Regions from separate parts of the Streptomyces cyclosori genome, predicted to be linked through region 2. Evidence: riboswitches for the same ligand, from Rfam matches in the RefSeq annotation. Region 2 holds a riboswitch; each other region holds the start of a gene.

Region 1 (5,185 bases), 1.8 Mb from region 2:
GCCGGATCGGTCTGCCGCTGCTCGGCCTGCTGGTGGCGATGGGGCTGCACGCCCTGTGGAACGGCTCGTCGGGGTTCGGGACGTACGGCTTCTACCTGGTCTACGCCGGGTTCATGGTCCCCGTCTTCGGGCTGCTCACCTGGATCGCGGTGTGGAGCCGCCAGCGGGAGCTGCGCACGGTCGCGGCCGAGCTGCCCGCGTACGCGTCGGCGGGCTGGCTGGGCCCGGCCGAGCCGCTCGCGCTCTCCTCGATGCGGGCCCGCTCGATGGCCCGGGACTTCGCGTACCGCACCTACGGAGGCAAGCGGGCGGCTCGGACGGTCGCGGAGTACGAGGCGTTCGCCACGGCGCTGGCGTTCCTGCGCCACCGGGCCCGGCGCACCTCGGCGGGCCCCGACTTCCTCGCCCGCGAGCAGGAGCTGCTGCACCACCTGTGGGAGCGCAAGGAGGTGGCGGGCCCGGCGCTGCTGTACGCGGCGGGCGCGGCGGGCCGCATCTGGATCCCCCGCCAGCCCCAGCCGTACGGCCCGCGGGCGCCGCACCCCTACGAGACGTGGACCCCGTACGGCTCCGCCACCTGGGCGCCTCCCTCCCAGGCGCCCCAGGACGGCTCCCCCGATCCGCGTACGCCGTGGGGACCCCCGTACGACCCGTACCTGCGCTGACCCGCACGACGGGCGCCCGCGCCGACCCGTACGGCCCCGGACCCGCACCGACCGCGCCCGCTACGCCGACGCGGTCTTCAGCTCGCTCAGCTCGGCGTCGGTGAGCTCCAGGTCGGCGACCGCGACCAGCGCGGGCAGCTGGTCGACCGTGCGGGCCGAGGCGATCGGGGCGACCACGGTCGGCTGGGCGGCGAGCCAGGCGAGCGCGACCGTGGCGATCTCGGCGTCGCGCTCGCGCGCGATCCGGTCGAGCGCCGCCAGCACCTTCTGGCCGCGCTCGGTGGCCAGGTGCTGGCCCGCGCCCTCGGCCCGGACGCTGGCGACGCTCGCGCCCGGCCGGTACTTGCCGGTCAGGAAACCGGAGGCGAGCGCCGGGTAGGGGACGGCGGCCAGGCCCGAGCGGGCGGCGGTGTCCTGGAGGCGGCCCTCGTAGCTGCCGCGCGAGACCAGGTTGTAGCGCGGCTGGAGCGCCACGTACTTGGCGAGGCCCTCGCGGTCGGCGAAGTCCAGCGAGTCCTGGAGCCGCTCGGGGGAGATGTTGGAGGCGGCGACCGCCCGCACCTTGCCCTCCCGTACGAGCTGGTCGAGGGTGGTGACGATCTCCTCGACGGGGACGGACTCGTCGTCGAAGTGCGTGTAGTACAGGTCGATGTAGTCGGTGCCCAGGCGGCGCAGCGACTCCTCGGCGGCCGCCTTGACGGTCGGCGCGGCGAGCCCCTTGAACTTGGGGTGGGCGCCGACCTTGGTGGCGACGACGACGTCCTCGCGGTTGCCGCGCGCCGCCAGCCACTTGCCGATGATCGTCTCGGACTCACCGCCCTCGTTGCCCGGGAACCAGGACGAGTAGGTGTCGGCGGTGTCCACGAAGTTGCCGCCCGCGGCGGTGTAGGCGTCGAGGACGGCGAAGGAGGCGGTCTCGTCGGCGGACCAGCCGAAGACGTTGCCGCCGAGGGCGAGCGGGAAGACGGACAGATCGGAGGCACCGAGCGGGCGCAGTGAGGTCATAGGGGGGCAACGGGCCTGCGGGGCACGGGTATTCCGGGCACCCGAAGCCCGTCGCGGACGGCCTCGGCGACGGAAGGGGCCGCGTTGTTACGGGTTGAGCCCCTTGGACCGCAGCCAGCCCATCGGGTCGATGCCCGTGCCGCCCGGGGTGTGCACCTCCAGGTGCAGATGCGGGCCGGTCACGTTGCCGGTGGCGCCGACGCGGCCGATGGTGTCGCCGGTGGAGACCTGCTGGCCCGCGCTGACCGCGATCGAGGACTGGTGGCAGTACCAGAGCTCGGTGCCGTCCGACAGCTCGATCACCGTGCGGTAGCCGTACGAGCCGGACCAGCCGGCCGACTTGACCGTGCCGCCGTGGATCGCCTTGAGCGGGGTGCCGGTCGGGGCGGCGAAGTCGAGGCCGGTGTGGTGGCCGGAGGACCACATCGAGCCGGCCTCGCCGAACGTGGAGGTGATCGTGTACGAGCCGACCGGCAGCGAGAAGCTCTTGGCCAGCTCGGCCAGCCGCGCCTCCTCCGCCTTCTTGGCGGCAGCCTCCTCGGCGGCCTTCTTCTCGGCCGCCGCCTTCTGCTCGGCGGCGCTCGAAGCGGCCTTCGCCTCGCGCGCCGCGGACTCGGCCGCGGCCTTCTGGGCGACGGCCCGCGCCTCCGCCTCGGCGTCCGCCTGCTGGTGCTCGGCCTGCTGGAGGATGCGGGCGCGCAGGGCCTCGCCCGCGCCGGTGGCGCCCTTCTCGGCGTCGGCGCCAAAGACCCCGGCCATGGTGAGCGGGGCGGCGGCCACGGCCCGGTCGGCCCGGTCGGCCGGGGTGTCGTCGCGCTCGTCGTCCCCGGCCAGGTCGGCGATCAGGGTGCCCACGCCCGGCAGGGACTTCACGTCGGGGAGGTTGTCCGCGACGGAGTCGGGCAGGGATATGGAGACCGGGGGCTTGGTCTGGGCGCTGGCCATGCCGCCCGCGCCGACGGCCGCGATGACGCCGACGCCGAGGACGGTGGAGCTGCGGGCGAGTCCGCCGCGCTGCTTGGCGACGCGGTGCCGGCCCCGGACGGCGACCGACTCCTCGGTGGGGTTCCACTCCTCCCACACCTCGGTGTCACTGGGCGCGGTCCCGTACAGGGAGACGGGGGGAAGCGGCTGGGTGCCGAGGGCAGGCTCGTTGGACGCCACGGAGGCGCACTCCTTTCCTTCCTTCTCGCCTACCGGGTTAGCTGACGGGTTCGGAGCAGGAAGGTCTCCTACGGGCGTTCCGCGCGGACGCGGACGTGTCCGATTCACCCCAAGTTGGTGGTTCCCCGGTTCCCTTGCGGGATTCGGCGCACGCGCACGGTGCCGCCTTCTGCGACGGCTGGGACGACCGCGCTGCGTTATCGAACGTTAATAGACAGGCGGACCGGATTCCAAGCCGTTCCCGGTGATCGTTGGGGACAACTGCTGACGGTGTGTCAATTGTTATGCGCAGGGGCGCCGTTCGACTACGGTCCGTCATGACGGGTTCGCCCGGCGCCACGGGCACGGCACCACGGACACGGCGGGTCCGTCACGGCGGGTCCGTCACGGCGGGTCCGTCACGGCACCACGGGCATCGTCCGCCGCCGCTCCGGCTGCCCCACCCCCGGCCGGCCGACCGCGAGCAGCGCCATGTCGTCGCTGGCGCCCCCGCCCGTATGCCGCCGGACGTCGTCGACGAGCGCCTGGAGCACCCCGTCGGGACCGGCGAAGATCCGGCCGCGCAGCCGCTCGTACGGGTCGTAGAAGACCCCGGGCGGCTCGACGGAACGCGCCTCCGACAGCCCGTCCGTGTAGAAGAGCAGGGTCGCCCCGGCCGGGAAGGGGTACGTCTGCGCCCGGTCCGGCCACACCCCCAGCTCCGCCATCCCCAGCGGCAGCGCGGGATCGGCCGGGACCAGCGCGTCCAGCACCCCGTCGGCGTGCAGCATCAGCGGTTCGGGGTGGCCCCGGTTCACCAGCCGTACGGTGGCGGCGCCGCGCGGGACCTCGGCGAGCACGGCGGTGGTGAACCCCTCCACCGCGTCCAGGCCGCTGCGCCGGGCGCCCTCCCGCGCCAGCGCCCGCTCCAGCCGCCCGGCCACCGCCTCCAGGGTCGTCTCCTGCTCGGCGGCCTCCCGGAACGCCCCGATGACCACGGCCACCGCCTCGACCGCCTCAAGCCCCTTGCCCCGCACGTCCCCCACGACCAGCCGCACCCCGTACGGCGTGTCCTGGACGGCGAACAGGTCCCCGCCGATGAACGCGTCCGCCTGCGCCGCCTCGTACCGCGCGGCCACCTGGAGGCCGCCGATGCGGTCGGCGGGGGTGGGCAGCACCGCACGCTGGGCGGTCTCCGCGATGACCCGCGCGGAGGCCAGCCGCTCGCCGCTGCGGCGCAGGATGCGGTGGGTGAAGAGGGCGAGCACGGCGACCGTGAAGACGGTGAACAGCTCGCTGACGGCCTCACCGGTGCTCGGGATGTCGTGGTAGCGCTCGGCGATCAGCACCGCCGCCACCGCCCCGGCCCCCGCCAGGGCCGTGCCGCGCCGGCCGCAGAACGGGGCGGCGATCATCGGCGCCGCCGCGAAGAGCGCGGCCCCGGTGAGATCGGGCGGGGTGGCCAGGTCGAGGACGAGCCCGGAGGCCAGGAGCAGCCAGGGCAGCACCCGCATCAGCGCCCGGCACCGGGCGCCCTCCCGGCCACCGCCGTCTCCGAACTGCCGCACCTGTGGTCTCCTGCCCGTCCGCCGGGCCGCCGACGTCGCCCCTGACCAGGCTCCCGGGGACCGGGTCGCACGGCGAGCCCGCCTCGGCCAACCGGGTCAGCGCCGGTCCGCCCCGGTGGCGATCAGCCGCGCCCGGCACCGGCGCGGCCCGGCCCGTCCCCGTACGCAGGTGCCCCGGGCGTGCCGCCGGGCCGCCGGGTCGCCGTGCACCGACGGCACCCCGCCCTTGGCGTGCCCGGGGGCGGGCATCGCGGGGACGAGCGGTGACAGCGGCAGGCTGAGGGCGATCAGAAGCGCGCACAGGGCCAGGAAGAGCGGCACGGCGGGCACCTTCCGCCGCGCCATCGCCGCCAGGAACCCCGCCGTACGCTCACGCATGGTGCGCGAGAGACTACTGGACGTACACCTTCCGGTACGCCCGCCGCCGCTCCGCGTACACCCGGAAGGCCCCGGGGCCCCCGCGCACCCGGAAAACGCCCAGGGCCCGGCACATTTTCATGTGCCGGGCCCTGGGACTTCAGTAGCGGGGACAGGATTTGAACCTGCGACCTCTGGGTTATGAGCCCAGCGAGCTACCGAGCTGCTCCACCCCGCGTCGGTAAACACAACTCTACGCCATCCGGAGCCGTGCTCCGTACCAACCGGCGCCCGGGACCCCGTCCGTCCCGTGACTCAGCTGGTCAGCGGGGAGCTGAGCACCGGATTGCGGCTGACCAGCGAGGCGCCCGGGGTGTAGAGGAGCAGCATCATCCGGGCTCCCGGCGAGGTGACCGGCTCGGCCACGCAGGTGGTGACCCAGCCCGG
Region 2 (5,185 bases):
CTCAACGGCACCACCAGCTTCGAGCGCACCAACTACTTCGAGACCATGCCCACCCACCAGCTGGAGCTCGCGCTGTGGCTGGAGGCGGACCGCATGGGCTCGCTGCTCTCCGCGCTGGACGAGGAGTCCATGGAGAACCAGCGGGACGTCGTCAAGAACGAGCGCCGCCAGCGGTACGACAACGTGCCGTACGGCACGGCGTTCGAGAAGCTGACCGCCCTGGCCTACCCCGAGGGCCACCCGTACCACCACACGCCGATCGGCTCCATGGCCGACCTGGACGCGGCGACGCTGGAGGACGCGCGGCACTTCTTCCGCACGTACTACGCGCCGAACAACGCGGTCCTCTCCGTCGTCGGCGACATCGACCCGGAGCAGACGCTCGCCTGGATCGAGAAGTACTTCGGCTCGATCCCCTCGCACGACGGCAAGCAGCCGCCGCGCGACGGCGCGCTGCCCGGTGTGATCGGCGAGCAGCTGCGCGAGGTCGTCCACGAGGACGTCCCCGCGCGCGCCCTGATGGCCGCCTACCGGCTGCCGCACGACGGCACGCGCGAGTGCGACGCGGCCGACCTGGCGCTCACCGTCCTCGGCGGCGGCGAGTCCTCCCGGCTCCACAACCGCCTGGTGCGGCGCGACCAGAGCGCCGTGGCGGCCGGTTTCGGCCTGCTGCGCCTGGCCGGCGCCCCCTCGCTCGGCTGGCTGGACGTGAAGACGTCCGGCGGCGTGGACGTCCCGGACATCGAGGCCGCCGTCGACGACGAGCTGGCCCGCTTCGCCGAAGAGGGCCCCACGGCCGAGGAGATGGAGCGCGCCCAGGCCCAGCTGGAGCGCGAGTGGCTGGACCGGCTGGGCACGGTCGCCGGGCGCGCCGACGAACTGTGCCGTTACGCGGTGCTGTTCGGCGACCCGCAGCTGGCCCTGACCGCCGTGGACCGGGTCCTCGCCGTCACCGCCGAGGAGGTGCGGGACGCGGCCCGGGCCACCCTGCGCCCGGACAACAGGGCGGTGCTGGTCTACGAGCCGACCGGCGCCGAGGACGAGGCCGCGGCCGACGCGGACGCAGAGGGAGCAGAGCAGTGAGCGAGACCGGCGTGACCATGCAGTTCCACCCGCAGCCGACCGCGGGCACCGCGCGCCCCTGGGCGTTCCCGGCCCCCGGCCGCGAGACCCTCGCCAATGGGCTCACGGTGCTGCGCTGCGACCGTCCCGGCCAGCAGGTCGTGGCCGTGGAGGTCTTCCTCGCGGCCCCGCTGGACGCCGAGCCGGCCGGTCTGGACGGCGTCGCCACCATCATGGCGCGCGCGCTCTCCGAGGGCACCGACAAGCGCTCCGCCGAGGAGTTCGCCGCCGACCTGGAGCGCTGCGGCGCCACCCTGGACGCGCACGCGGACCACCCGGGCGTGCGGGTCTCCCTGGAGGTGCCGGTCTCCCGGCTCGCCAAGGCGCTCGGGCTGCTCGCCGAGGCGCTGCGCGCGCCCGCGTTCGCCGACGCCGAGGTCGACCGGCTGGTGCGCAACCGGCTCGACGAGATCCCGCACGAGCTGGCCAACCCGGCGCGCCGCGCCGCCCAGCAGCTCTCCCGGGAGCTGTTCCCGGCCACCGCGCGCATGTCGCGCCCGCGCCAGGGCACCGAGGAGACCGTCACCCGCATCGACGCCTCTGCCGTCCGGGCCTTCTACGAGGCGTACGTGCGCCCGGCGGCGGCCACCGCGGTCGTCGTGGGCGATCTGGGCGCCACCGACCTGGACGCGATCCTGGCGGACACCCTGGGCGCCTGGACGGGCACCGCGGCCGAGGAGCGCCCGATGCCGCCGGTGACCGCCGACGACACCGGCCGGGTCGTCATCGTGGACCGCCCGGGCGCCGTCCAGACGCAGCTGCTGATCGGCCGGGTCGGCCCGGACCGCCACGACCGCGTCTGGCCCGCCCAGGTCCTCGGGACGTACTGCCTGGGCGGCACGCTCACCTCCCGCCTGGACCGCGTCCTGCGCGAGGAGAAGGGCTACACGTACGGCGTGCGGGCCTACGGCCAGGTGCTGCGTTCGGGCGCGGAGGGCACCGGTGCCGCCATGCTCGCCATCAGCGGCTCGGTGGACACCCCCAACACCGGTCCGGCGCTGGACGACCTGTGGACGGTGCTGCGCAGGCTCGCCGCCGAGGGGCTGACCGACGCCGAGCGCGAGACGGCCGTGCAGAACCTGGTGGGCGTGGCCCCGCTGAAGTACGAGACGGCGGCGGCGGTCGCGGGGACGCTGGCCGACCAGGTCGAGCAGCACCTGCCGGACGACTTCCAGGCGCGGCTGTACGCGCAGCTGGCCGACACGGGCACCGTGGAGGCCACCGCGGCGGTCGTCAGCGCCTTCCCGGTGGACCGTCTGGTGACGGTTCTGGTGGGCGACGCGGCGCAGATCGAGGAGCCGGTCAAGGCGCTCGGCATCGGTGAAGTGACCGTAGTCGCGGGCTGATTGAGCGGATCGCCGCGCACGCGCGCGTGGTGCGGGTGAGGACCCCGGAGGAAGCGATTCCGTCGGGGTCCTCCCTTATGTCCGGTTTATTGGAGAGGTTGCCTGTCTGTCGTGTGGCGTGCGCTACAAAAAGTGGTGTCTGTTTGGCGATTGAAAGATCAGGCGATTAGCGTCGGGCGCGCTGTCCGTCACCATCCGTCGCAGCCGCGGCACCGGGCAGTGATCGCCGAGTCCCCAACTGGCGCGAGCCAGGGGAGCCGGGGACCCACTCAGTCCCTGGGGTGAATCGGACGCCTCCGCCCGCGGAGGGGCCCGTAGGAGACCTTCCAGCTCCGAACCCGTCAGCTAACCCGGTAGGCGAGATGGAAGGAAAGGACACCGCCACTTCATGGCGTTCACCCGTGCCACCGGGAAGCACCGCCGTCCGAGCGCCGTGTCGCGCAAGAGCGCGAACATAGCGGGCATCGCCACTCTCGCCACCGCCGGAGTCGTGGGCACCCTCGCCTCACCGGCCCTGGCCGCGGAGACCAGCGCGGCCCCGGCCGCCGCCTCCGTCGAGGACACCGGAATCACCCAGGCCATCGTGATCGGCGACTCGCTCGCCGACCGCATCGACGCCCAGGCCGCCGCCCAGAAGCAGGCCGCCGACAAGGCCCGCGCCGCCGCCGAGGCGAAGCGCAAGGCCGAGGCGAAGGCGAAGGAGGAGCGCGCCGCCCGCGAGCGTGCCGCGCGTGAGGCCGAGCGCAAGCGCCTCAACACCTTCGTCGCCCCGATCGACGGCAGCTACGTCTCCACCGGCTACAAGACCGGCGGCTCGATCTGGTCCTCCGGCAGCCACACCGGCATCGACTTCCACGCCGGCGAGGGCACCTCGGTGCACTCGGTCGGCCTGGGCACCGTCGTCGAGGCGGGCTGGGGCGGCGCGTACGGCAACAACATCGTGATCCGGATGAACGACGGCACGTACACCCAGTACGGCCACCTGTCGTCCATCCTCGTGGCCGTCGGCCAGCACGTCGAGCCGGGCCAGCAGATCGGCCTCTCCGGCAACACCGGCAACACCACCGGCCCGCACCTGCACTTCGAGGCCCGCACCTCGCCGTCGTACGGCTCGGACATGGACCCGATCGCGTATCTGCGCGCGCACGGCGTCAACGTCTGACGCCCTTTCGGCGGGCTCCTGCCCGCCGCCCCGCGACACCCACCGGAGCCCCCGGCCGATTTCCCGGCCGGGGGCTCCGGCCGTGGCCAGAAGATATCCCCCGATTACCTCATGTCACCGGGAATTAACACGCGCTCGAATAGAGTCGCCGAACAGGCGTCGGACGACCGCGTTTCGCGGGGATCAAGGCGGAGGTTCGGTCATGCGCATCGCGGCGCAATCGGTCTGCACGGCAATCCGCGACGACATCGTGGCGGGCACCTTCGCACGCGGCAGCAGGCTCACCGAGGAAGTACTCGCCCGGCGTTACGGGGTTTCGCGCGTCCCGGTCCGCGAGGCGCTGCGCACCCTGGAGTCCGAGGGGTTCGTGACCACCCGCCGCCATGCCGGGGCCTGTGTGGCCGAGCCCAGCGCGCAGGAGGCCGCCGACCTGCTCGAAATGCGGGTGCTGCTGGAGCCGCTGGCCGCCGCGCGGGCCGCCGGACGGCGCACCGAGGCCCATCTCAAGGTGCTGCGCGGCCTGGTGCGGCTGGGCCAGGAGCGGGTGCGGCGGGCCCAGGGGGAGGACCTGCGCGCGCTGGGCGGCTGGTTCCACGAGACGCTGGCCCAGGCGTCCGGCAGCGCCGGCCTGATCGCGCTGCTCACCCAGCTGCGGCACAAGGTGGCCTGGATGTACGTGCTGGAGCGGCCCGCGCTGCCCCGGGAGTGCTGGGCGGAGCACGGGGCGATCGTGGACGCGGTGGCGCGCGGCGACGCCGAGCGCGCAAGGTCGCTCACCGCGCTCCACGCGGAGCGTTCCTTTTCCGCCTATCGGCTGCGCGCGGCCGACGGTGTGAGGAGTTCGCAACATGCCGTGAACAACGCGGCCGTCCGCGCGTGACGGGACCGCCGTATACCGGCGGGGGGACCGCTGGAAAAGGGTGACGGGGCCGCCGTATACAGGTGACCGGATTGCCGTATACGGGCGATCGCCCGACAGGGAGGAGCAATTGCGCGGTCCGTTCGGTGCCGCCCGAATGCAGCCGCTCCCGGAATGGAAACAGCCGTGCGCCCCGAATGCGGGACGCACGGCTGGGAATCGGCCGACCGGGTGGGGTCAGACGGTCTCGGGAAGCTCGTCGAGGCCCTCGGCGACCAGCTTCGCCAGACGGTCCAGGGCCGCCTCGGCGTTCTCCGCCTCGGAAGCCAGCACGATCTCCTCGCCGCCCTGCGCGCCCAGGCCGAGCACCGCGAGCATGGACGCGGCGTTGACCGGGTTGCCGTCGGCCTTGGCGATCGTCACGGGGACGCCGGAGGCCGTGGCGGCGCGGACGAAGATGGAAGCGGGGCGGGCGTGCAGGCCCTCGGCCCAGCCGACATTGACGCGGCGCTCAGCCATGGTGATGCCCTTCGAAATCTCTGACGGTTGTCTAGACCATTCTCTCATGTCCCGCGCGGTGCTCGGTGCCCCCTACCTTGGCCTGCCCGGACCGGGCCCGCGACCCGTAGGCTGCCGGTATGCAGGCTCCGCAGGAGAAGACGCAGGACCCCGCGTACCCGGCCCACTGGGAGGCCG
Region 3 (5,185 bases), 650 kb from region 2:
TCGGGGCGCTTGGGCTCCACGTGGTCGCCCGAGCTCTCACCCCGCAGCCGCCGTCCGATCCACGGCACCAGGTGCTCGCGCGCCCAGTGGATGTCGTCGCGCCGCACTTCGAGGGTGTTGCGCGGCGGCATCGGGGGCCACTCCTGGTCGGGGTCGGCCGGCACGTCGAGGCCGAGCACCTGGGCGGCGCGCAGCGCGACCCGGGTGTGCCCCTCCGGCGACAGGTGCAGCCGGTCGTCGTCCCAGGCGCGCCGGTCCTGCACGGACTTCAGCGACCACAGGTCGAGCACCGGGCAGTCGTAGCGGTCGGCGATGGACCGCACGTGCGCGGTGTAGGTGGCGACCTTGCCCCGCAGGTGCTTGAAGACGGGCACCCCGCGCGTGTCGAACCCGGTGGTCACCATGACCGTGGGGATCGCGCTCTTCAGATCGGCCACCGCGCGTTCGAAGCGCTCGGCCACGTCGTCCGGATCGCTGCCCGGCCGGATGATGTCGTTGCCGCCCGCGCAGAAGCTCACCAGGTCGGGCGCGAGCTCCTTGGCCCGCGGCACCTGCTCCTCGACGATCTGGTCGAGGAGCCTGCCGCGGACCGCGAGATTGGCGTAGCGAAAGGCCCCCTCCGGTCGCTGGTCTGCCAGTAGCACGGCGAACCTGTCCGCCCACCCGACGAACGCCCCGTCCGGGCCGGGGTCGCCGACGCCTTCCGTGAAGCTGTCGCCGATCGCCGTGTACGACCCGAACGTACCGCTGCTGAATGATCTCGAATCGTCTGCCACGAGACCATATCTTTCCCTTACGGATGTGACCTACGCGACCGTAAGGAGGGGTTGACGAGGGGTGATATAGGCCACCCGGTCAGTTTTCGCCGACGGGAATACGGACCGGGAGCGCACTTGATGACGGGGTGTCAGAGGCTGGCGCCCTGCTGGCGGAGGTAGGCCAGCGGGTCCACGTCCGAGCCGTAGTCGGGGGTCGTGCGGATCTCGAAGTGGAGGTGCGGGCCGGTCACGTTGCCGGTCGCGCCGGAGAGCCCGAGCTGCTGCCCCTCGGTGACGCTCTGCCCCTCGGCCACCGCGAGCTGGGAGAGGTGGGCGTACTGGGAGTACATGCCGTCGGCGTGCCGGACGACGACCTGGTTGCCGTACGCGCCGCCCCAGCCCGCCGAGACGACCGTGCCCGCGCCGACGGCCTTCACCGGGGTGCCGGTCTCCGCCGCGAAGTCCACGCCGGTGTGGTAGCCGCTGGACCACATCGACCCGGCCATGCGGTAGGGGGTGCCGATGCTGACGCTGTCGAGCGGGGCGCGGAAGCCGGAGGCGGTGCCCTGGCCGGTGGTGGCCGTGGTCGCGGCCTCGGCCGGGGCCGCCCCGGAGGCGGACGGGTCCGTGGCCGGGGCCCGCTCGGCGGACGTGCGCGCGGTGTCCTGCGGGGCGGCGGCCCGGGGCTTGGCGCCGAGGGTCAGCTTCATGCCCGGCCGGATCAGCGACGGGTCGGCGCCGACGACGTCACGGTTGTCCCGGTAGAGCCGGTGCCAGTCGCCGAGCCGGTGGTCCTCGGCGATCCGGGAGAGGCAGTCGCCGGACTTCACCTCGTACGTGGCGGGGGCGGCCTGCTGGGCCGCGGCCGGAGCGGCGGCGCGGACGGTCTGCGGCGCGGCGACGGGGGCGGCCGGCTTGGCGGCGGCGTGCGCGCCGGTGGCACCGAGCAGCGGGATGGCGAGTGCGGCGCCGCCGGTGCCGGCGGCGACCATGCCCCGGGTGACGGGGCTGGACTTGGGACGGCGGTGCTTACCCTTCGCGGGCATGGCGGATTCCTCTCCGGCGCCTGCGAGGTGAGCTGTCGGGTTCGGGCGGGAGATGCCCGGCCTCGGCACCGAGTGCGGCGCTCCGGCTTCACCCCGAGCCGTGCCGGAATTCCGGTACGGCGACTACCTGGGTCCCCCGCTCCTGCCGGGCGTGGATGAGTGCGGATTCCGGACGGTGGCAGGATTCGGCGGTCCACCCGGATTGCGGTGACCGTAAGCGAGTACGGCGGGCCGCGACAAGTGCCCATTCGCCGTCCGCATTCCCGGCCCGTAATTGACCGGGGAATTGCGGTCACCCTGCGTCGACCGGAACTCTCAACAGGCCCGGCCGGACGGGGGAATTCATTCGGGGCCGCCACCACGGAACGTCACGGATATGACGCTGCTCACGGGCAACCTCCCCGTCCCGCCGGGGAGATGGACAGGTTTTGTCAAATCGCCCAATCCGGGCGAAAGTTCCACCCTGATTCATCCGCCATGCACACCAACGCCCCGTTCTGTCCAGTTTTGGCGAGCATCTCGCTCCGGGAAAACACCCGGGGAAATCACCCGAGGCGGTCGCCGCGGATCTCCACCGCATTCGGATCTTGAATTCGCTTTCCTTGATCCGCTCACACCCGCCGGAACCGGAACACCGCCGCGTCGAGATCGCCCCGCAGCCCCGTCTCCAGGCCCCGGTGCAGCAATACCGCTCCCCCGTGCACGGCCCCGGTCTCCTCGCAGCGGTAGGCCGCCGCCGGATCCAGACCGCGCAGCCGTACGGGCGGGGGCCGCTCCCCGTGGTGCTGGGCCTGGAGGTGCGCGAGGACGACGGATTCCCCGCCCCGCACGTACTGGACGGCGCTCAGCCCGCCGCTCGGCGCGCGCAGCCGGTACTGGGCACCGAGCTGCACCACCTCGCGGATCTCCTTGTACAGCGCCACCCAGTCGCGCGCCTCGGCGAGTTCGGCCTCGCTCCAGCGGGTGAGGTCGCCGCCGATGCCCAGCACCCCGGCCATCGCGCTGACGAACCGGAACCGCAGACTGCTGCGGCGGCCGTTGAGCTGGGTGTTGGGGCTGTCGGTGACCCAGGCGGCCATCACCCGGGCCGGGTGCAGCTGGCTGAAGCCGTGCTGGATGGCGAGCCGGTCCAGCGGGTCGGTGTTGTCGGAGGTCCACACCTGGTCCGTACGGGAGAGGATCCCCAGGTCGATCCGGCCGCCGCCGCCCGAGCAGGACTCGAAGGCGACCCGGGGGTGGGCCGCCCGCAGCCGGTCCAGCAGGCCGTACAGCCCGTGCACGTGCGCGGTCCACAGCCGCGCCGGATACGCCTCGCCGGGCCAGCCCGCGTCCGTGAAGCAGCGGTTGAAGTCCCACTTCACATAGTCGACGGGCGCGCCCGACAGCAGGCCGTCCAGCTGCTCCCAGAGGTGTTCCCGCACGTCCGGGCGGGCCAGGTTGAGCACCAGCTGGTTGCGGAACTCGGTCCGGGCGCGCCCGGGGTGGTGCTGCACCCACTCCGGGTGGGCCCGGTACAGGGCGCTGTCCGGGTTGACCATCTCCGGCTCCACCCAGATCCCGAACTCCATGCCCAGCGCGTGCACTTCGTCGGCGAGCGGCCCCAGACCGCCGGGGAAGCGGTCCGGGTTGGGCGTCCAGTCGCCGAGTCCGGCCCCGTCGTGGGTGCGGGCGCCGAACCAGCCGTCGTCGACGACGAAGAGCTCCACGCCCAGCGCGGCGGCCCGCCGCGCGAGCGCGCGCTGCTGCGGCTCGCCGATGTCGAACCCGGTCGCCTCCCAGGAGTTGAAGAGCACCGGCCGGGTGCGCCCGGCGTCCGGGACGACCCGGGCCAGCTGCCAGGCGTGCCACTCCCGGCTGGCGCCGCCGAAGCCGCCGGCGCTCCACAGCCCGGCGAAGACGGGGCTGGTGTACGACTCGCCGGGCGCCAGCGACAGCAGCCCGGAGTCGTCGTACCCGGCGCCCCCGCCGATCTGCACCCCGCCGTCCGGCAGGTGCTGTACGGCGATGCGCCAGGACCCGGACCAGCCGAGGGCGCAGCCGTACACCTCGCCGCTCTCCTCGGTGGCGGCGCCCTCGGCGTCCAGGGCCACCCACGGCAGGTGCTGGTGGCCGGTGTGGCCCCGGCGGCTGCCGAGGACCTTGTCGCCGGGGGTGAGCGGGGAGCGCACGAGCCGGGATTCGGCGGCCCAGCGGCCGTGCAGCTGGCCGAGGCGCCAGCCGTCCCGCGCGGGCAGGGTCCAGACGGCGGCGTCGGCGCGCAGCACCTCCACGTGCGGGTCGCCGGGCGCGCCCTCGTGGCGCAGGGTGGTCCAGCGCTCGACCACATCGCTGTCGTCGCGCATCCGGTAGTGCAGGGTGATCCCGAGCCGGTGCACGGGGTCGGTGAAGCGCAGGCGCAGTTCGTCGGCGTCCGCGTCCACCCGCACGCCCTCGAAGCGCCACTGCGTCCCCCGTACGTCCGGGGTCCGCACGGAGAGCGCCGGGCGCACGAACCGGGGGCCGCCCTCCACCACGTACTCCTCCCGGCCATCCAGTGGTGACTCGAAGGGCCAGGGGGGCCGCTGCGGCTCGGCGGCCAGTTCCTCGGCGTCCGCGAGCGTCAGCCGGGGGCCCCAGTGCAGGTGCAGCAGTTCCGCACGGTCCGTGAGGTGCAGGGCATAACCACTGGTGCGGCCCGTGAGGAGCCAGAGCCCTCCCCCGCCACCGGTTTCGATCATCGCGATCCCTCAATTCCGCGCACATACGAACAGGCACGAACACCAGAGACAGGATCGGGGGCCGGGGCCAGCCGGGGCAACGGGTGCGCGGGGGTCGCTTTCCCGCCGGTCCGCCGAGATGATTGCCCCGGGAATCCATGTCGTATCGTCGGGATGATCCAGCGCGAGCGTCTATGACCACATCAGGAGCCCCCGTGACCCAGCAGACTCCGCAGGCCCCTTCGACCGATTCGACCGAACCCGAGCTCTCCGGGGTGCGCAACTTCCGTGATGTGGGCGGACTCCCGACCGTCGACGGCCGCCAGGTGCGGCACGGCCGACTCTTCCGCAGCGGTCACCTGGCGCACGCGACGGCGGCGGACGCGGCCTTCCTCGCCGGCCTCGGCCTGCACACCGTCTTCGACTTCCGCAACGCGGCCGACCAGCGCCTGGAAGGCCCCGACGTCGAGCTGCCGGGCGTGCGCAACGTGAACATACCGCTGACCGACCCCGCCGACGGGGCGGAGTTCTGGAAGATGGTCCGCGACGGCGACCTCGACCAGCTGCGGTCGGTCCTCTCCGGCAGCCGCGGCGCCGACCGGATGGCCGACTCGTACCGCACGATCATCCGGCAGCGCACCGCCGAGCACAGCCGGGTGCTGCACGCGCTCGCCGAGGACAGCGT
Region 4 (5,185 bases), 2.7 Mb from region 2:
CCTCGTCGCCCAGGCCGGTGGAGAGGCCCTTGTTCTTCAGGACCTTCTTCAGCGTGTGGTAGACCTCGGCGCCCCAGCGCAGGGCCTCGGAGAAGGACTCCGCGCCGATCGGGGCGATCATGAACTCCTGGATGTCCACGTTGGAGTCGGCGTGCGACCCACCGTTGAGGATGTTCATCATCGGGACGGGCAGGAGGTGCGCGTTCGGGCCGCCCAGGTAGCGGAACAGCGGCAGGTCGCTGGCCTCGGAGGCGGCGTGCGCCACGGCGAGGGAGACGCCGAGGATGGCGTTGGCGCCGAGCGAGCCCTTGTTGTCCGTGGCGTCCAGGTCGAACATCGCCTGGTCGATCAGGCGCTGCTCGGTGGCGTCGTAGCCGACGAGCTCCGGGCCGATCTGCTCGATCACGGCGAGGACGGCCTTCTCGACGCCCTTGCCCTGGTAGCGGTTGGGGTCACCGTCACGCAGCTCGATGGCTTCGAAGGCACCGGTGGAGGCACCGGAGGGGACGGCGGCACGGCCGGTGCTGCCGTCGTCGAGGCCGACCTCGACCTCGACCGTGGGGTTGCCTCGGGAGTCCAGGATTTCCCGGGCTACGACGACGTCGATGGACGGCACGAGCATCTCCTTCTGGGATGTGATGCGAATACGCCGGGCCGCGTGGTCCGGCACCCCTGAGCCTAACCGCCTCCGGAGCATCGGCCAGCCGACCGACCGGCCCGTGGGACGAAACGGGGGGCAAAATGTTCCTGAACGAAACAAAGCACGGCCCTCCGGGTTCAGCTGTGGGCTGAGTGGATCTTGGCGTGCGCTTTCGTCCGCAGACCTGCGGGGCCCGAGCGCGCAGTTCCCCGCGCCCCCGACTGCCCGGGGTGCGGGGAACTGCGTGAGCGGGTCCGCGCGGTCCGCGGGCGCCACGCGGGCGTGGCACCCCGGACCGCGGGCGGACTCAGCTCAGGTGGAGCTTCTGGTCCACGTAGATCAGGTTCGCGTCCTTGACGACGTCCTTGTTCAGCTCGAACAGCTTCTGCCAGCCGCCCTTGACGCCGTGGGCCTGGGCGATGGAGCCCAGCGTGTCGCCGGCCTTCACCTTGTACTCGCCGTCGCCGGTCTTGACCGGGGCCGGGCGGGACTCGCCGCGGGAGGCCGGGGCGGACTCGCGCTGGGCCTTCGGGGCGGCCTTGGGCGCGGCCTTCTTCGGGGCGGCCTGCTTGGCGGACGAGCCGGAGGTGTCCACGTTCGCGGCCGAGCCGCCGGCGGTCAGGTTGCCCGCGCCGGCGCAGGACCAGGCGCCCGGGCCCTGCATGGCGAGCAGCTTCTCGGCGGTGGCGATCTGCTGGCCCTTGGTGGCCAGGTCGGCGCGGGAGGCGTACTGGGTGCCGCCCGCCGCGGCCCAGGAGGACTGCGAGAACTGGAGGCCGCCGTAGTAGCCGTTGCCGGTGTTGATGGACCAGTTGCCGCCGGACTCGCACTGGGCGACCGCGTCCCAGGTGGCGACGGAGGCGGCGGAGGCGTTGCCCGCGGCCATCAGCGGGGCGGCGACGGCGGCACCGGTGACACCGGCGAGCGTGGCGACGCGGACGGCCTTGGACGGGCGGCGGTGCTTGCCCTTGCCGGAAAGCAGCATGGAGTTCTCCTCACCGACGCCTGCGAGGTGAGCTGTCGGGTTCGGGCGAGTGAGTGGCCCGGCCGCGCCTCTCGGCACGTCTTCACCCCAAGCCGGTCCCGTCGGCCGTCTCGTACGTCCCGCCGCATGGCGTACGTCTCTCAACGGCCGGGCCCGGCACTTACCTTGGGTCCCCCGCTCCTGCCTACGGCGCGTCAAGCGTCGACTGTTCCCGGCGACCGGCGGCAGGATTCGGCGTTCCCGGTCGAAGGGGCCCGTGGTGACGAGCGCTCCGACCGTAAACACACCAACCCCTGATGTTCAAAGGGGCCCATCAAGGAAAAATCGCCCCCGCCCACCCCTCCGTATCCCCTGTTTCCGCAGGTCGGGGGCGTGTCGTACGGACCGGGCAGACGGGGCAGGCCAGTTGACGGAAAGAGACCCATGTCTCACTTGCGCAGAAGCGGACATAGGCCCCTGAACTACCCCTTGGGCGGGGCCGGGTTGTCCGTCTTTGCCAGGTTCAGATCAAGGCTCTGACCGGGCAGGATCAGATCGGGATCCGAGCCGATGGTCTTCTCGTTCGCCTTGTAGAGCGCCGACCAGCCGCCCTCGACCTTGTGCGAGCGCGAGATGTCCCACAGGTTGTCGCCGGGGCGGACGGTGTAGTCGCCCGGACCGCTCAGCACCTCGTCCGACTCGCGCGAGGCGGCGTCGCCCCGCGAGGGGTGCTGTCCGGCTTCACGACCGCTGTCCGTATTGCCGGAGTCGCCGGTCGCGCCTCCGGTGCCGCCGGCCGCGGGCGTGCCGCTCTCGGCCGGGTCGGGCGTGCCCCGGTGCTTGCCGCCGGTCCCGGTCCGCGGAGCCCCGTCCTTCGGCTTGGCCGGGGTCTTCGGCCCGGCCGGGGCGTCCTTGCCCGCGGAGGGCGCGGCCGGGGCCGTCGGCGGCTTGGAGGCGGCCGGGGCGGACCCGGCGGGCGCCTCGGTGTCCTTGGCGGGCGCCGAGGGGGTCGCGGAGGTGTCCGCCCCCTCGGAGGCCGTGGCGGCGGGCGAGGGCTGGGCGCCGGGGTCGACGGCGGGCGCGCCGCCGCCCCGGGTGAGCCCGGAGATCCCCGAGCAGCTGGTGAACGCCTGGGGGCCCTTCGCCGCGAGCACCTTCTCGGCGACGGCGATCTGCTGGGCGCGGCTGGCCAGGTCGGGGCGGGCGGCGTACGCCGTGCCGCCGTAGGTCTCCCAGGTCTCCTGGGAGAGCTGGAGGCCGCCGTAGAGGCCGTTGCCGAAGTCGGCGCTCCAGGAGCCGCCGCTCTCGCACTCGGCCACCCGGTCCCAGGTGGTCGCGGAGGCGGCGTTCGCGCCGCTCGCCGCGAAGAGCGGAAGGGCGAGGGCCGAGCCGGTCACCCCCGCCGCTACGACGAGTGCGGGAGCCTGGCGGGGTCGGCGGTGCCGTCCGTTCCCGGAGCGCATGCTGTGGCCTTCCGTGTGACTACGTCTGTGACTGCTGAGGCGGAGCCGTCGAGTCGAGGGGTGAACGTAGCCGTACTCGAACGCTTGTCACAAGTCGATGGACCCGCGATAACGCGAAAGTCACAGTTTTGACGTACCGTCAGTTACGGCGGGCGTGAACTCGACCGGAAGGGTGCGCAGTCCACGCATGATGAGCCCGCCGCGCCAGCGCAAATCAGCAGGATCCACCGCCAACCGCAGGTCAGGAAGGCGTCGCAGCAGGGTCGCCAGCGCCGTCCTGGCCTCCAGCCGGGCCAGGGGCGCGCCCAGGCAGTAGTGGATGCCGTGCCCGTAGCCCAGGTGCTGGTTGTCGCGGCGGCCGAGGTCGAGCACATCGGGGTCGGGGAAGCGGTCCGGGTCGCGGTCGGCGGAGGCGAGCACCACCAGCACCGGGTCGCCCGCGGCGATGTCCTGGCCGCCGATGCTCAGCGGCCGGGTGGCGAACCGCCAGGTGGCCAGCTCCACCGGGCCGTCGTAGCGCAGGAGTTCCTCCACCGCGGTGTCCAGGAGCTCCGTCTCCCCCGCCACGAGCGAGGCGGCCAGGCGCGCCCGCTGCTCCGGGTGGCGCAGCAGCGCGTACATCCCGTTGCCGATGAGGTTCACGGTCGTCTCGAAACCGGCGAACAGCAGGATGAAGGCCATCGCCGCCGCCTCGTTCTCGCTGAGGTGCTCGCCGTGGTCGCTGGCCCGGATCAGCCCCGAGATGAGGTCCTCGCCCGGCTCCTCCCGCTTGCGGTGGATGAGTTCGAGCAGATAGCCGCGCATCTTCTTCACCGACCGGGCGACCCCGCCGCGCGGGCCGCCGCCGTGCCGGATCATCATCCCGGCCCAGTCGCGGAAGTCGTCCTGGTCCTCGCGCGGGACGCCGAGCAGGTCGCAGATGGCGTAGATGGGCAGCGGGAAGGCGAACTCGTGGATGAGGTCGGCCTCGCCGCCCGCCGCGAACCGGTCGATCAGCGCGTCCGTCAACTCCTGCACCCGGGGCGCGAATTCGGCCACCGTACGGGGGGTGAACGCCTTGGTGACCAGCCGCCGCAGCCGGGTGTGGTCCGGCGGGTCGATGTTGAGCAGATGCGTCATCAGCTCGGCCTTGCGCTCGCCCGGGATGCCCGTCTTGCCCTTGGCGTGCGCGCGCTCGTCGTGGTGCGCCGGGTTCTTCGACAGCCGCTGGTCGGCGAGCGCCTGCCGGGCGTCGCCGTACCGCGTCACCAGCCACGCCTCCACGCCGCTGGGCAACGTGGTCCAGTGCACCGGCGAGTTCTCCCGCAGCCATCCGTACGCGGGGTACGGATCGGTGGCGAACTCCCAGGTGAACATGGCGGGAACCGGCCCGGAGGGCTCCATGGGGCAGGACATCGCTCAGCTCGTCCCCGCCGTGCGGGCCGCCTCCGCCGCGCGGATCGCGTCGCGGTAGGCGCGCGCCGCCGCCCGCAGGGCCGCCTCCGGGTCCACGCCCTCGGCCTCGGCGGCGACCGCCAGGGCGAGGAGGCGGTAGCCGGCGCCCTCCCCGGCGGGCAGCGGCACCGCCAGCTCCCCGATGCGGGCGCGGGAGGCGAGCTTGGCCGCCAGCGCCAGGGCGGGCTGGCCGAGCGGGACGCCGTCGGTCACCGACTCGCGCCGCTTCTCCGCCGCCTTCTGCCGCAGCCAGTGCTCCCTGACCTCCTCCGGCGTCTCGGCCCGCTCCTCGCCGAAGACGTGCGGATGGCGGTGGATCAGCTTCTCCACGATCGTCGCGGCCACGTCGTCCACCGAGAACGGCTCCGAGCCGTCCGCCGGGTCGCCCTCCTCGGCGATCCGGGCGTGGAAGACGACCTGGAGCAGGACGTCGCCGAGCTCCTCGCGCAGCTCCTCGCGGTCGCCCTCCTCCACCGCCTCCACCAGCTCATACGCCTCTTCGAGCGCGTACTTGGCGAGCCCCTTGTGGGTCTGCTGGGCCGACCACGGGCACTCGCGCCGGATCCGGTCCATGACCTGGACGAGGTCGAGGAGGCGGGCGCCCGGCAGGTCGTAGGAGCCGGGCAGCAGCTCCAGGTCCGGCATGGCGACCCGGCCCGAGCCCGCGAGCCGGGCCAGCCCGTC

What was found. A riboswitch is a leader RNA that binds a small molecule or an ion and turns the genes downstream of it on or off. The one in region 2 is predicted to bind cyclic di-AMP.
Region 1: another riboswitch for cyclic di-AMP. It lies ahead of AB5J87_RS16650 (M23 family metallopeptidase); the one in region 2 lies ahead of AB5J87_RS08790 (M23 family metallopeptidase).
Region 3: another riboswitch for cyclic di-AMP. It lies ahead of AB5J87_RS05980 (peptidoglycan DD-metalloendopeptidase family protein); the one in region 2 lies ahead of AB5J87_RS08790 (M23 family metallopeptidase).
Region 4: another riboswitch for cyclic di-AMP. It lies ahead of AB5J87_RS21045 (transglycosylase family protein); the one in region 2 lies ahead of AB5J87_RS08790 (M23 family metallopeptidase).

Annotation. Positions count from the first base shown of each region.
Region 1 is NZ_CP163520.1:3,760,615-3,765,799, forward strand. It holds gene AB5J87_RS16640 (PrsW family intramembrane metalloprotease) at 1-665, shown strand, start outside; gene AB5J87_RS16645 (aldo/keto reductase) at 726-1,670, opposite strand; gene AB5J87_RS16650 (M23 family metallopeptidase) at 1,758-2,783, opposite strand; cyclic di-AMP (ydaO/yuaA leader) riboswitch at 2,846-2,993, opposite strand; gene AB5J87_RS16655 (PP2C family protein-serine/threonine phosphatase) at 3,233-4,327, opposite strand; gene AB5J87_RS16660 (hypothetical protein) at 4,478-4,759, opposite strand; tRNA gene AB5J87_RS16665 (tRNA-Met) at 4,903-4,976, opposite strand; gene AB5J87_RS16670 (helix-turn-helix domain-containing protein) at 5,054-5,185, opposite strand, start outside.
Region 2 is NZ_CP163520.1:1,986,780-1,991,964, reverse strand. It holds gene AB5J87_RS08800 (M16 family metallopeptidase) at 1-1,083, shown strand, start outside; gene AB5J87_RS08795 (M16 family metallopeptidase) at 1,080-2,468, shown strand; cyclic di-AMP (ydaO/yuaA leader) riboswitch at 2,683-2,843, shown strand; gene AB5J87_RS08790 (M23 family metallopeptidase) at 2,857-3,630, shown strand; gene AB5J87_RS08785 (GntR family transcriptional regulator) at 3,833-4,510, shown strand; gene AB5J87_RS08780 (HPr family phosphocarrier protein) at 4,727-5,008, opposite strand; gene AB5J87_RS08775 (GNAT family N-acetyltransferase) at 5,128-5,185, shown strand, end outside.
Region 3 is NZ_CP163520.1:1,333,903-1,339,087, forward strand. It holds gene AB5J87_RS05975 (SGNH/GDSL hydrolase family protein) at 1-776, opposite strand, end outside; gene AB5J87_RS05980 (peptidoglycan DD-metalloendopeptidase family protein) at 908-1,804, opposite strand; cyclic di-AMP (ydaO/yuaA leader) riboswitch at 1,809-1,972, opposite strand; gene AB5J87_RS05985 (alpha-galactosidase) at 2,416-4,521, opposite strand; gene AB5J87_RS05990 (tyrosine-protein phosphatase) at 4,695-5,185, shown strand, end outside.
Region 4 is NZ_CP163520.1:4,733,779-4,738,963, reverse strand. It holds gene eno (phosphopyruvate hydratase) at 1-622, opposite strand, end outside; gene AB5J87_RS21045 (transglycosylase family protein) at 948-1,625, opposite strand; cyclic di-AMP (ydaO/yuaA leader) riboswitch at 1,628-1,827, opposite strand; gene AB5J87_RS21040 (transglycosylase family protein) at 2,087-3,067, opposite strand; gene AB5J87_RS21035 (cytochrome P450) at 3,188-4,462, opposite strand; gene AB5J87_RS21030 (nucleoside triphosphate pyrophosphohydrolase) at 4,466-5,185, opposite strand, start outside.